Linked DNA regions of Aggregicoccus sp. 17bor-14. The protein of the gene in region 2 interacts with the protein of the main gene of each other region in a pairwise test. Links are inferred from orthologs where the notes say so. Each region holds a gene or a part of one and is shown on either strand. Other genes may lie near its edges. The genes, in order: gyrB and gyrA.

What was found.
Region 1: the proteins of gyrA (region 2) and gyrB interact in binary tests that used the Escherichia coli proteins (3 or more experiments, as listed by UniProt). The link is inferred for Aggregicoccus sp. 17bor-14 from one-to-one orthologs.

What each region holds. Positions count from the first base shown.
Region 1 is NZ_VJZZ01000013.1:40,278-46,976, forward strand. The notes cover bases 2,474-5,554. They hold gyrB (DNA topoisomerase (ATP-hydrolyzing) subunit B), read right to left. Parts: upstream 5,207-5,554; coding sequence 2,741-5,206; downstream 2,474-2,740. Other genes in these bases: FGE12_RS22725 (hypothetical protein), read left to right, coding at 2,474-2,736; FGE12_RS22735 (hypothetical protein), read right to left, coding at 5,388-5,554. In the rest of the region: FGE12_RS22715 (Ig-like domain-containing protein), read left to right, coding at 1-1,479; FGE12_RS22720 (hypothetical protein), read left to right, coding at 1,615-2,250; more of FGE12_RS22725, read left to right, coding at 2,389-2,473; more of FGE12_RS22735, read right to left, coding at 5,555-5,858; FGE12_RS22740 (response regulator), read right to left, coding at 5,921-6,295; FGE12_RS22745 (ATP-binding protein), read right to left, coding at 6,295-6,699. UniProt on the Escherichia coli protein: DNA gyrase negatively supercoils closed circular double-stranded DNA in an ATP-dependent manner to maintain chromosomes in an underwound state.
Region 2 is NZ_VJZZ01000005.1:331,836-338,745, reverse strand. The notes cover bases 1,280-4,571. They hold gyrA (DNA gyrase subunit A), read left to right. Parts: upstream 1,280-1,605; coding sequence 1,606-4,371; downstream 4,372-4,571. Other genes in these bases: FGE12_RS12410 (hypothetical protein), read left to right, coding at 4,475-4,571; FGE12_RS12420 (tetratricopeptide repeat protein), read left to right, coding at 1,280-1,332. In the rest of the region: FGE12_RS12425 (MBL fold metallo-hydrolase), read right to left, coding at 1-274; more of FGE12_RS12420, read left to right, coding at 691-1,279; more of FGE12_RS12410, read left to right, coding at 4,572-6,220; FGE12_RS12405 (YkvA family protein), read left to right, coding at 6,297-6,620; FGE12_RS12400 (phospholipid scramblase-related protein), read right to left, coding at 6,630-6,910. UniProt on the Escherichia coli protein: A type II topoisomerase that negatively supercoils closed circular double-stranded (ds) DNA in an ATP-dependent manner to maintain chromosomes in an underwound state.

The DNA.
Region 1 (6,699 bases), on a different replicon or contig from region 2:
GCGGGCCTGGGGGTGCGCGCCTCGGGTGCGGGCGCGAGCGCGGAGCTCAACGTGGAGCGCGCGCAGCTGAGCCACAACGCCCTCGCCCTGGAGGCCGTGGGCCTGCGGGGTGCGAGCGCGCAGGTGCGGCTCTCGCGCGCCACCGCGCTCGGCAGCAGCCTTGCTCCGACGCGCCTCGCGGGTGAGGGCAGCCTCGGCAGCTACGGCAACAACCGCCTGGACGGCCTGGGCGCGGCCGCATGCACGCTCGAGCCCGCGGCGCTCGCCCCGGCCGCGCTGGAGACGGCGTACGGCCCCGTGGAGCTCGCGCTGCGCGGCGGGCTGGGCCGCGCGCAGCTCAGCCTCACCGGCGCGCTGCCGCGCGGCATGCAGGCCTCGGGCGGCGTGCTCGAGGGTACGCCCACCGAGGGCGGCGACTTCCCCCTCACCCTCACCGGCACGGACGACAACGGCTGCAGCGTGCAGCGGAGCCTGGTGCTCAGCGTGCCCTGCCCCGCCACCTCGGTGGACCCGGACAGCGTGCCGGGCGCCACCGCGGGCGAGCCCTACGAGGGCCCCCTCTTCAGCCACACGGGCGCCCAGGCCCCCAGCACACTGCAGCTGATGGGCACGCTGCCCATCGGGCTCGGGCTGGTGGACGGGCGGCTGAAGGGCCTGCCCACCCAGCCGGGCACCTTCCTCTTCCGCGTGGGCGCCACGGATGCGCACCGCTGCGCGGCGGAGCGCAGCTACACGCTCGAGGTGGTGCGCCCCGCGGACTACCAGGACACCACCGCGCAGCTCTCCGCCACGCCGAGCCCGGCCGCGTACGGGCAGAGCCTCACCCTCACCGCGCGGCTCGCGGTGGCGAGCGGCGAGCCCACCGGCAGCGTGGCCTTCTTCGCGACGCAGGGCGCGGGCCCCGAGCGTGCGCTGGGTGTGGCGCCCGTGAGCGCGCGCGGGGCGAGCCTCGTGGCGCCCTCCCTCGAGCCGGGCGCCTACAGCCTGCGCGCGGTGTACTCGGGGGACGCGCACTTCAGCGGCGCGGAGGCCCCTGCGCTCGCGCTGAAGGTGTCGCCTGCGCAGACGCAGACCGCGCTCGCCTCGGCGGGCCCGGTGGACCTGGACACCCCGGCGCGCCTCAGCGCCACCGTGACCTCGAGCGGGGCCGCGGGCACCCCCACGGGCCTCGTCACCTTCCGCGAGGGCGAGCGCGTGCTGGGCAGCGCCGCACTGGATGCGGCGGGCGTGGCCACGCTGGAGGCGAGCCTGCTCGGCGCGGGCACCCACTCGCTCGTGGCCGCCTACGCGGGCGCGGAGCGCTACCTGCCCAGCACCTCCGCGCCGCTCGCGCAGGAGGTGCGCAGCGCGCGGGTGGAGGCGCAGGGCTGCGGCTGCAGCGAGGCGAGCGCTCCGGGACTCGCCTCGCCGCTGCTCCTGCTCGCGCTGCGGGCGCTGCGGCGCCGGCGCCGCACGGAGGGCGGCGAGCGCGCGCCGTAGCGGGCGGGGCGCCAGTCGAGCGCCCTCCCGCGCCACCGACTGGCCGCCTCTCGCGATGCTGCACCGCGCGTGAGACCAGGGTGCCATGGGCCCGGCGCGCGCCCCTTCCCATCTCTAGAGGAGGCGGGCGGGGGCGTGCGGCGAGGGCACGTGGCCATGGGCGAGCTACGGCACAGCACAGGGGCAGCAGAGACGGGCTACGTCGGGCGCCTGGAGGCGGAGCTGAGGGCGGCCGACGACGAGCTGGCGGAGCTGGAGCGCTCGCTGCAGCTCGCCGGCGGGGCAGAGGACGTACCCGAGCTCGCCTGGGCGCGCGCCCGCTGGGAGGCGCTCGGGGGCTGGGTGCAGGCGCTGCACCGGCGTGACGGGCGCGCCGCGGGCCAGCCCTTCACCCCCGAGGACTCCCTGCACGCGCACGCGGAAGGGGCGCGCTCGGCGCTCCTGCGCGCGCGGCTGGAGGTGCACGAGCGGCTGCAGCTGCTGCGCCAGGACCTCGCCTTCCGCGCCGAGGCCCACCTGCGCGCGCTCGAGGACGGCTACGCGCGCGCCGAGGCGGAGGTGGCGCGCTCGCCCCACCCGAGCGCCGCGCTGGGGCTGTCGCTCGCGTGGCTGCGCTGCGAGCTGCACGCCACCTGGCGGCTGCTGGAGCGGATGCTGCGCAGCGAGGACCGGGAGTGGGCCCGGACCCGCCGCGACTTCGAGCGCGCACTCGAGGCCCTGTCTCACAGCGCACAGCGCCTGCTGCCCGCCGAGCGCGTGCGCTACGCCTGAAGCGTCCAGCAGCTCACCCGCCGGCCGGGAGTCCGACCCGGGTCCCATGCACGAAGGGGCGTGAGGACCCATGCTCCTCCGCAGTGGGGACGCGCCGCGCAGCGCCAGGCCACCCGTGCGCGCCCAGGGAGCCACACCGTGGAGCAGACTCAGCTCACCCAGCTACACGCGCAGTACACCCAGCGCCAGGCGCAGGACCTGCGCTACCTCGAGGCGGAGATCGACCGGCTGGAGCTGGGCACCCCCGGCAGCGAGGCCAACAGCTGGCAGGCGACGCGCGCGGAGCTGGACTCCCTGCGCGAGGACCTGCGCGCCGCGTGGGAGGGGCTCGAGCAGCTGGGCCGCCTCGCCGCCGACTCGCAGGCCTGGCACCGCGCCCGCGAGCTGTACCTGCAGCGCCACACCCGGCTGCTGCAGCGCACGCTCGCGCTGGGCGGCGCGGCGGCGGGCGCCGCGGCCGAAGAGGCGGCCGCGGCGGCGCACTAGCGCCTCAGATGTCGAGGTTCTGCACGTCGAGCGCGTTCTTCTCGATGAACTCGCGGCGGGGCTCCACGGCCTCGCCCATGAGCAGGCTGAAGATCTCGTCGCTCTCCACCGCGTCCTCCACGCGCACCTGCAGGAGGGTGCGGCGCGCGGGGTCCATGGTGGTCTCCCACAGCTGCTCGGGGTTCATCTCGCCCAGACCCTTGTAGCGCTGGATGCCCAGGCCGCGCTGCGCGTCCTTGCGCACCGCCGCGAGCACCTGCTGCACCGTGGTGCACACCACGTCGCCGCCCTCGAGCTTCACGGTGTAGGGCGGCAGGCCGAGGCCGCGGAACGCGTCGCGCAGCGCCTTGAGCTCGCCGTACTCGGGGCTCGCGAGGAAGGCGTGGTCGAGCACGGTTTCGCGCAGCACGCCGCCGACCTCGGTGCGCAGCACGAGCTTCTTCGCCTGGTGCTCGGGGTCGTCCTTGCGGAACACCTTGAGCTGGGCGAGCACGTCCGGGTAGTGCGCGGCGAAGTAGGCGTGCATCTTCTCCACCTCGGCGTTGAGCGCCTCGGTGTCCGCGAGCGTGGCGGCGTCGATGCGGGCGCTCTGCACCAGCGCGTCGATGACGCGCGGGTCGCGCCGCTGGGCGAACTTCTCCAGCCGCTCCTCGTAGGTGATGACCTTCTGCAAGAGCTCCTTGAGCGCATCCCCCGTGACCTCGCCCAGCGGCGTGCTCACGGTGGAGTGCTGCGCGGCGATGCGCAGCAGGTACTCGTTCAGGCCGCGCTCGTCCTTCACGTACATGTCCTTCTTGTTGCGCGTGACTTTGTAGAGCGGCGGCTGCGCGATGTAGAGGTAGCCGTTCTGGATGAGCTCCGGCATCTGCCGGTAGAAGAAGGTGAGCAGCAGCGTGCGGATGTGGCTGCCGTCCACGTCTGCGTCCGTCATCAGGATGATGCGGTGGTAGCGCGCCTTCTCCGGGTTGTAGTCCTCGCGCCCGATGCCCGTGCCCAGCGCCGTGATCAGCGTCACGATCTCCGCGCTGGTGAGCATCTTCTCGAAGCGGGCCTTCTCCACGTTGAGGATCTTGCCGCGCAGCGGGAGGATCGCCTGGTTGCGCCGGTCGCGGCCCTGCTTCGCGGAGCCACCTGCCGAGTCACCCTCGACGATGTAGAGCTCGCTCTCGCTGGGGTCGCGGCTCTGGCAGTCCGCGAGCTTTCCGGGCAGGCCGCCGCCCTCGAGGATGCCCTTGCGGCGCACGGTCTCGCGCGCCTTGCGCGCCGCCATGCGGGCGCGGCACGCGTCGCCGATCTTCGCCACCACCTTCTTGGCGATGAGCGGCGTCTCCTCGAGGAAGGTCGCGAGCTGGTCGTTCACCATCTGCTCCACCAGGCCCTTCACCTCGCTGTTGCCCAGCTTGGTCTTGGTCTGGCCCTCGAACTGGGGGTTCGGGATCTTCACGCTGATGACGGCGGCGAGCCCCTCGCGCGCGTCCTCACCCGTGGGGGTCTCCTTGAGGTCCTTCCAGAGCCCGCCCTTCTCCGCGTAGCTGTTGAGCGTGCGGGTGAGGGCGGACTTGAAGCCGGACAGGTGGCTGCCGCCCTCGTGGGTGTTGATGTTGTTGGCGAAGGTGTAGATGCGCTCGTCGTAGCCGTCGTTCCACTGCATGGCGATCTCGAGCGAGACGCCGTCCTTCTCGGCCTGGATGTAGATGGGCCGCTCGTGCAGCGCCTGCTTCGCCTTGTTCAGGTACTCCACGAACGAGACGATGCCGCCGTCGAACTTGAAGTCGTGCTCCTTGTTCGTCCGCTCGTCGCGCACGACGATGTGCAGCCCCGCATTCAGGAACGCGAGCTCGCGCAGGCGCTGGCTGAGCGTGTCGAAGTTGAAGTCGACCGTCTCCATCACCTGGGTGTCGGGCTTGAAGTGGATGAAGGTCCCGCGCTTGTCGGTGACGCCCACCTCCTGCACCTTGCCGGGGGGGATGCCGCGCTCGTAGGCCTGCTCGTACACGCGGCCGTTGCGCTGGATGCGCACCTTCATCCACTCGCTGAGGAAGTTCACGCAGGTCACGCCCACGCCGTGCAGGCCGCCGGAGACCTTGTACGCGCCGTTGCCGAACTTGCTCCCCGCGTGCAGCTCGGTGAGGACCACGTCGACCGTGTCCTTCTCCTTGAACTTGGGGTCGGGGTGCGGCCCCACCGGGATGCCGCGGCCGTTGTCCTGCACGCTCAGGGAGCCATCCACGTGGATGACGACCTCGATGTCGGTGCAGTGGCCCGCGAGCGCCTCGTCCACCGAGTTGTCCACGACCTCGTACACGAGCTTGTGCAGCCCGTAGGTCATGGTGTCGCCGATGTACATGCCCGGGCGCTTGCGCACCGCCTCGCGCCCCTCGAGCTTGGTGATGCTCTCGGCCCCGTACTCCGCGGGGTTGGGCACGTTGGGTGCAGCCGCAGCGGTGCCGGTGGCGGGGGTCTTTTCCATGCGAAAATGTCCTTGGGAAACGGTGCTTTGACGGCCCTCCTGACTATCACCGAAGGCCGGGGGTCACAACAGAACGGACAAGCTTAACGAGCCCGCGCAAAGCTGCAGAAACATTCGGGAAAGAGGCTCCAGACCGCCTGCCCGGCAGGCGGGCGCGGCGGGGGCCCTCCGGACCGCCATTTCAGGCGTCGTACGCCGGGGTCGGGACGCGCTCCTCGAGCGCCTGGGCGAGCGCCTCGAAGTGGGCCGCGTCCGCGAAGAGCTGGCGGCTCACCCGCACGCTTCCGGCCCCTTCCGCGCCCTCGCCCTGCAGCCACAGCGCGAGCACGCCGCCCCTACGGCCGGTGCGCCGCACGCGCGCGATCTGCCCCCACGCGAGCGCCACCGGCTCGGCGGCGAAGGGGCGCGCCACGCTCACCCCGCGCGTGGCCAGCACCACGCCCCAACCCGCGCGCGGCCGCAGCCGGAAGCGCGCGAGGAGGAAGAGCAGGAGCAGGCCTGCGCTCAAGCCCGCGCGCACGAGCGCCGGGCGGCCGCCGCCGGCGCGCGCCGCCGCGAGCGAGGCGGCGCACAGCACCGCGAGCGCACAGGCGCCGAGGAAGAGGAGGAGCCGGGTGCGGCGCGGGTCGTAGGCGAAGAAGCGGGCGTCCATGCGGTAGGGCTAGAGGTACTGCCGGCGCGCGCCCGGCGCCAGCGCAGCCTCAGGCCCGGTCTTCAGGCCCTGTCGACGAGCTGCCGCTCCACGAGGTCCAGCAGCCCCTCCACGCTCACCGGCTTGCGCAGGTAGCCGGAGGCGCCCAGCTCCTTCGCCGTGCGCTCCACGTCCACCGAGGCGCTGAAGATGACCACCTTGAGGCCGGCGTACGTGGCGTCCGCGTGCGCGGCGCGCAGGAAGCTGCGCCCGTCCATCACCGGCATCATCATGTCCAGCAGCAGCAGGTCCGGCAGCCGCTCGCGCGTGCGCAGCAGCTCGAGCGCGTGGGCGCCGTCGCGCGCGCCCTGCACCTCGAAGCCCGCGTCGCTCAGCACCTCCTGCAGGGTCTCGCGCAGGTCCGCGTCGTCGTCCACGACCATCAGGGAGCGGGCCATCAGTGCAGACCTCCAGAGCCACTGCGCGAGCCGCCGGGGGAGGGCGAGAAGCCCTCGAGCGCGGCGAGCGGCAGCTCGAGCACGAAGCGCGCGCCGGCGCCGGGACGGGCCTCCGCGCGCAGCTCGCCGCCGTGGGCGCGCACCGAGCGGCGCGCGAGATAGAGCCCGAGGCCCAGGCCTCCGTAGTGCCGCTCGCTCACCGCGCGCTCGAAGCGCTCGAAGATGCGCTCGAGGTCCGCCGGCGCGAGCCCGATGCCCCGGTCCTCCACCACCAGCTGCGCGGCGGCGCCCACGCGCGCGGTCGAGAGCTGAACGGGGTGGCCCGGGCCGAACTTGAAGGCGTTGGCCACCAGCGCCGCCACGGCCTGGTCCAGCCGCAGCCGGTCCCAGGGCCCCACCAGCCC
Region 2 (6,910 bases):
CGAGCAGGCTGAGCCCGAACTCCGCCATCATCGCATGCGCGGACATGCGCCCGTGGTCGAGCTTCCCGGTGATGCGCTCCACGCGCAGCCCCGGCAGCCGGGCGTCCTCGAGGAAGGGGCCGAAGGTGGCGTTGTCCACGAGCACCTGCAGGCTGAGCCGGTCCACCCGGGGCACGGCGAGCGCCGGCCGCGCTGCGTACGCCAGCGCCGAGGCCAGCGTGCCCTGCAGCAGCGCACGGCGGGAGAGACCAGCGGACTGAGGAGCGAGAGCCATCGCGCACCACCCTTGGGCCGCGGAAGGCGGCGCAGCGCACGCTACGCAGGGTGCGCAGGCGGGGGCACCTGCACTCCAGGCGCGGTGTCCGCTGCCGCCCCTTCGCGCCGCGCCCGGGCGGTGTACGGCCGACACGGAGCAGCGAGCCGTGCGATGGGGATCCCGGGATGCAAGCGCAGCACGGGCCGGCCGTACGCTACAGGCGGACGGTGAAACACAGCGTCCACTGACCTAAGGTCTCGCCCATGGCCCAGCGCTCCTCCCGTAAGCAGCCCGCGGCAAGAAAGTCCCCTGCGGCGCAGCCCGCCGCGAAGAAGACCGGCGCGGCTCGCGTCACTCCGAAGCCGGCCGCTGCGAAGCCTGCTCCTGCGAAGCGCGCCGCCGCGACGTCGCGCGGTGCTGCAACGACGACCCCCGTGAAGGCGACTGCGGCCGTGAAGCCCACGATGCCCCCCGCGCCCGCCGCGCGCCCCGGCGCCGCCCTGCCCCCCGTGGACGCGGAGCCCCTGCCTGCGCTGCCCGCCGGGGAGCAGGAGGCGCGCACGCTCCCCTTCGAGCTGGACCCGCGCAAGCTCGAGGAGGGCCTCAAGAGCCTGCAGGGCGAGCTGGTGCACTGGGCGAACAAGGGCCGCTACACGCGCGTGCGCTTCAAGTTCCGCGGCAAGCAGCTGCTGCCGGACCTGCCGCTCGCCGCGGTGGTGGCCGCAGAGGGGCTGACCTTCTACTGGGGCGGCATCCTGCGCGCGCTGCTCTTCAACGTGGCGGGCAAGAGCGTGCTCTCGGTGGAGCTGGTGAACGACGCGGACAAGCGCGTGCAGGCCGGCAAGGAGGCGCTGCTCTCCGGCGACGTGGACGTGGCGCTCGCGCGCTTCCGCGAGGCGCTCGCCATGGACCGCGACCATGCCGCGGCGCACCTGCAGCTGGGTGTCTGCTATCGGCTGCAGGGCCAGAAGGACCTGGCCATCGCGGCGCTGGAGAAGGCCCGCCAGAAGGACCCCGAGGGCGCCGTGGGAGCCGAGGCCGAACGCCTGCTCTCGGGGCTGCGCCGGGCCTCCTGAGCGGCCTGCCCGGGACCCCCTTCAGGACCCCCTCGCAGACCCCTGGACGGGCCCCTCCCGGGCCCCCGGGAGACCCCTTCCGGAGCCCTGGTTTTTGCCCCCTCTTTTCGCCCCTTTGGCAGGCCCGTCCGGAGCAGGCGGGCAGGCGCGCCAAAAAGGGGCGCTCTAGAGAGTTGACGCAGGGAAATCCGGGGGTTACGAAACCTCCTCCAACGGGTCGGTGATCGCCCAGCAGGCCGGTCCCGCACCCCATTCCGCCCTACCCAAGAGCTCATGGCCGACGACACCACTGACAAGCCGGCAGCGACCCCCGTGCCCCCGCCTCCGGGCAGCGCCGGGGAACTCATCCCCGTGAACATCGAAGACGAGATGCGCCGCTCGTATCTCGACTACTCGATGTCCGTCATCATCGGCCGCGCGCTGCCGGACGTGCGCGACGGCCTCAAGCCCGTTCACCGCCGCATCCTGTACGCGATGAACGACCTGGGGAACACGCACAACCGCGCCTACAAGAAGAGCGCGCGCGTGGTCGGCGACGTCATCGGCAAGTACCACCCGCACGGCGACACCGCGGTGTACGACGCGATGGTGCGCCTCGCGCAGGAGTGGAGCCTTCGCTACCTGCTGGTGGACGGCCAGGGTAACTTCGGCAGCGTGGACGGCGATAGTCCCGCGGCCATGCGCTACACGGAAGTGCGCATGGACCGGCTCGCCGAGGAGCTGATCGCCGACCTCGACAAGCAGACGGTGGACTTCGGGCCCAACTACGACGACTCGCTCGAAGAGCCGCTCGTCATGCCCAGCAAGTTCCCGAACCTGCTCGTCAACGGGAGCAGCGGCATCGCGGTGGGCATGACCACGAACATCCCGCCCCACAACATGGGCGAGGTGATCGACGGCACGCTGCACCTCATCGACAACCCCAAGTGCACCATCCCGGAGCTGATGCAGTTCATCCCGGGCCCGGACTTCCCCACCGCCGCCTTCGTCACGGGCCGCGAGGGCATCCGCCGCGCCTACGAGACCGGCCGCGGGCAGATCACCCTGCGCGCGCGCACCGAGATCGAGACCTCCAAGAAGGGTGACCGCGAGGCGATCATCATCACGGAGATCCCCTACCAGGTGAACAAGGCGCGCCTCATCGAGAAGATCGCCGACCTGGTGCGCGAGAAGAAGCTCGAGGGCATCAGCGACATCCGCGACGAGAGCGACCGCCAGGGCATGCGCATCGTGGTGGAGCTCAAGCGCGACGCCATCAGCGGCGTGGTGCTCAACAACCTCTTCGCCAACACCCCGCTGGAGACGACCTTCGGCGCGGTGATGCTCGCCATCGACGGCGGCCAGCCGCGCACGCTCACGCTCAAGGAGATCCTCGAGCGCTTCGTGTCGCACCGCCGCGACGTGGTCACCCGCCGCAGCCGCTTCGAGCTGCGCAAGGCGGAGGCCCGCATGCACATCGTCGAGGGCCTGCTCGTCGCGCAGGACCTCATCGACCTGGTGGTGAGCCTCATCCGCGCCAGCCGCGACCCGGACGAGGCGCGCTGGGGCCTGATGAACATCCTCAACCCCGCGCTCTACGAGCACCCGAAGTTCGTGAACCTGCCGCGCATCGACTACGCGCAGGCGCGCGCGCAGATGGAGAAGCTGGTCTCGCGGGCGCGCGACGTGGAGCCCAACTACGCGGGCCTCGCGCACAAGTACGAGGGCGCGGGCTTCAGCGAGATCCAGGCGCAGAACATCCTCGACATGCGCCTGCAGCGCCTCACCGGCCTGCAGCGCGAGGAGCTGTTCAAGGAGCTCATCGACCTCATCCGCGAGATCATCCGGCTCAAGGACATCCTCGCCAACGAGAGCAGCCTGCTCAACGTCATCAAGGCCGAGCTGCGCGAGATCCGCGAGCGCTACGCGGACAAGCGCCGCACCGAGCTGGTGGGCGAGACGGACGAGCTCACCAGCGAGGACCTCATCGCCGAAGAGGACATGGTGGTGACGCTGAGCCACACCGGGTACGTGAAGCGCTCGGCGCTCACCGAGTACCGGGCGCAGAAGCGCGGCGGGCGCGGCAAGACGGGCGCCACCACGAAGGAAGACGACTTCGTCACCGACCTCTTCGTGGCCAGCACCCACGCGTACATCATGCCCATCACCACCAAGGGCAAGCTGTACTGGCTGAAAGTCCACCAGATCCCGGCGGCGGGGCGCGCCGCGCGCGGCAAGGCGATCGTGAACCTGGTGCAGCTGGGCCAGGACGAGAAGCTCGCGCAGGTGCTCGTCACGCGCGAGTTCACGGACAACCAGTTCGTGTTCTTCGTCACCAAGCGCGGCGTGGTGAAGCGCACCGACCTCACGGCGTTCTCCAACGTGCGCACCAGCGGCATCATCGCGCTGGGCATCGAGGAGGGTGACGAGCTGGTGGCGGTGAAGATCACCGACGGCACCAAGGACGTGCTGCTCTCCACCGCGAGCGGCATGAGCATCCGCTTCGCCGAGGAGGAGGTGCGCTCCATGGGCCGACAGGCCTACGGCGTGAAGGGCATCACCCTGGACGAGGGCGACGAGGTGGTGGGCGCGGACGTGGTGGAGAAGGGAACCACCATCCTCACCGTCACCGAGAACGGCTACGGCAAGCGCACGCTCGAGGAGGAGTACCGGGTGCAGGGCCGCGGCGGCAAGGGCATCATCGACATCAAGACCACCGAGCGGAACGGCAAGGTGGTGGGCCTCGTGCAGGTGCGCGACGAGGACGAGGTGATGCTCGTCACCAACGGCGGCATGCTCATCCGCATGAAGGCCAAGGAGATCTCGGTCATCGGCCGCAACACGCAGGGCGTGCGGCTCATCTCGCTCGAGAGCGAGGACGAGAAGGTGACCGGCATCTCCAAGCTGCCCGAGTCCAGCGCGGACGCCGAGGGCGAGGAGGGCAGCGGCGAGGAACTCCTCACGCCGGGCGCCGCGTCCGCCTCGGCCGATGAGGCCTCCCCGCTCGACGCCGTGCAGGCCGAGCCGGGCGACGAGCCCGAGCCCGGCGCCGAGGGCTGAGCGCGTCCTCCCTCTCCCCCTGGGAGAGGGAGCGCCGGCCGTGCAGGCGAGCCCCCCTCGCCTTGCGTGAGGCCCGGGAGCTGGACGACGCTCCCGGGCCTCCATGGCCGCCACCGCCCCCTCCTGTTCGAGCCACCCGGCGCCTGCCGGCTGGCGCTGCCCCCACTGCGAGCTGCCGCTGTGCGCGCGCTGCGTTGCCTCGAAGCAGGCGCAGACGGTGCGCTACGCGGTGTGCGTGCGCTGCGGCGGGGTGGCCGAGCCGCTGCAGCTGCTGCGCGCCGCACACCCCTACGCCGCTCGCCTGCGGCACGCGTGGCGCTACCCGCTCACGCGCGAGGGGCTGGTGGTGATGGCGCTCTCCGGGCTCGTCGTGTGGGTCATCTCGCACGCGGGGAACCTGGGCTCCGTGCTGGCGGTGGGCGTGGTGTGGTCCTACGTCTTCACGCTCATCCTGCGCAGCGCGCAGGGCGACGACAGCCTGGACCCGCCGGACTTCAGCGGCGTGCTGGACCTGGTGGGGCCGGCGGTGCGCGGGGTGCTCTCCAGCGCGGTGCTGTGGCTGCCCGCGCTGCTGTACCTGCTGCTCGCGGCGCCGGCCCCGCAGCGCGGTGCGACGCTCGAGTCGGCGGTTCCGGACGCGCGCGGCCAGGTCGAGCTGCCCTCCAGCGCGGACGTGGATCCGCTCGTGGACCAGCAGGTCGCGCGGGTGCGCGAGGCGAGCGAGCGCGCGCAGGCGCATGAGGACGCGGTCGACTCGACCCTCGAGGACGGCGAGGGCGACGAGGCCGCGCCGCCCACCCCGCGCGCACACGTGCCCGCGCCCCGGCCCACCGCCGCGCTGCAGGAGGCGCTGACGCCGCCCTCCGGGGTGTCCCTCGCCACGCGCGCGGTGCATGACCCCGTCGTCTGGCTCCTGGTGCTGCTGGGGCTGCTCTGGCTTCCGGCCTCGGTGGCGTCCGCCGCGGCCGGCACGCCGATGCTGCAGGTGCTCAACCCGCTGCAGGCCCTGCGCTTCGCGCGCTGCATCCCCCGCGACTACGCGCTCGCCGCGGCGGCCACCGCGCTCGTCCTGCTCGTGGGCGGCGGGGTGCAGCTGGTAGGCGCGGGGCTGGCGATGGTGCCCGTGGTGGGCGCCATCCTCGCCTGCGCGCTCGCCACCTATGCGCCGCTGGTGTTGGGGCGCGTGCTGGGCCTCTTGCTCTACGTGCGCGGCGCGGACCTGGGCCTGATGCGCCCCGAGGATGCGTACGAGGCGGTGACGCCCGTGGGCGAGCCGCAGGGGCAGCTGCCCGAGGCGCTCGCGCAGCCGGAGCACGTGCAGCGCCGCCGCGCGGCGGTGGAGCTGGACGCGGCGCAGGCCTCGCCGCCGCCCGCGGCCCCGCGCGCTCCCGCTCCGCCACGGGTGATGGGGGCGTCGGGCCTCGAGGCCGCGGCGTCCGGCGCGAGCACCGTGCTCGCGCAGGAGGGCGGCGCGGAGGTGGCGGCGCCGGTCTCGGCCGCGGAGGCGCTGCGGGCGGCGGTGAGCATGGGGGCGCTCGCGCGCGCGCTGCAGCTCTACCCCGAGGCCGTGCGCGAGCCGGCGGCCGCGCTGCCGGCGGACTGCCACTACGCGGTGGGGCGCCAGGCGGCGGTGCAGGGACAGTACCCGCTCGCGGTGCAGGCGCTGCGCGCGGCGTGCGCGGCCGAGCCCGCGGGACCGCTCGCGCCGCAGGCGCTGGTGATGATGGCGCGCGTGCTGGGCGAGCGCATGGGCGACGCAGCGGGCGCCCAGCGCGTCTACGCGCACGTGCTGCAGCACTACCCGGCGAGCGAGGCGGCCCGCTTCGCCAAGAGCCGCCTGGGCCCTTGAGCGCCCAGGGCAGGCAGGCAGGCGGCCCTACCGGGCACGCTGCAATGAGCGGGGCTGCCCGGACGTACAGGGGGGCATGAACGTCACCGGTCCGAGGGGCTTCGGCAGCAAGCTGTTCTCGTACGTCCGCGACCCGCACGTCGCGCTGTGGCGCAAGCTGGTCGGTGTGCTCGCGCTGCTCTACCTGCTCTCGCCGGTGGACGCGGTGCCGGACTTCATCCCGGTGCTGGGCTGGCTGGACGACCTCGGGGTGCTGAGCGCCGCGGCGCTCTTCATCGCCCGCGAGGTGAGCCGCTACGTGCCCGGTCCGCGCTCCACGCAGCAGAAGCAGGGCGCGGTGGAGGACGCCGAGTTCGAGGACGTGCCGCGGCCGGTGGGCTCGCGGCGGCGCGTCGTCTAGCCGCGGCGCCTACTTGCGCTTCTCGAAGTGCACGAAGTCCACGAGGAAGGTGGCGGCGAGCGTGAGCAGGCGCAGGGTGGGGTCCTGCAGCGCGGGCTCGTAGCGCACGCCGAAGCTGTCGGCGTCCGTGAGCAGCTCCACGCCCAGGCCCCGCCAGCGCTTCTGCACCGTGGCGAGCAGCTTCCCCGAGCGCTTGAGCTGGAAGGTCCACGGGCGCAGCCAGGGACCGATGAGGCGCGCGAGCTTCTCGCCGTTGGGGCCCAGCACCTCGTAGGCGTGGCCGAAGAGGC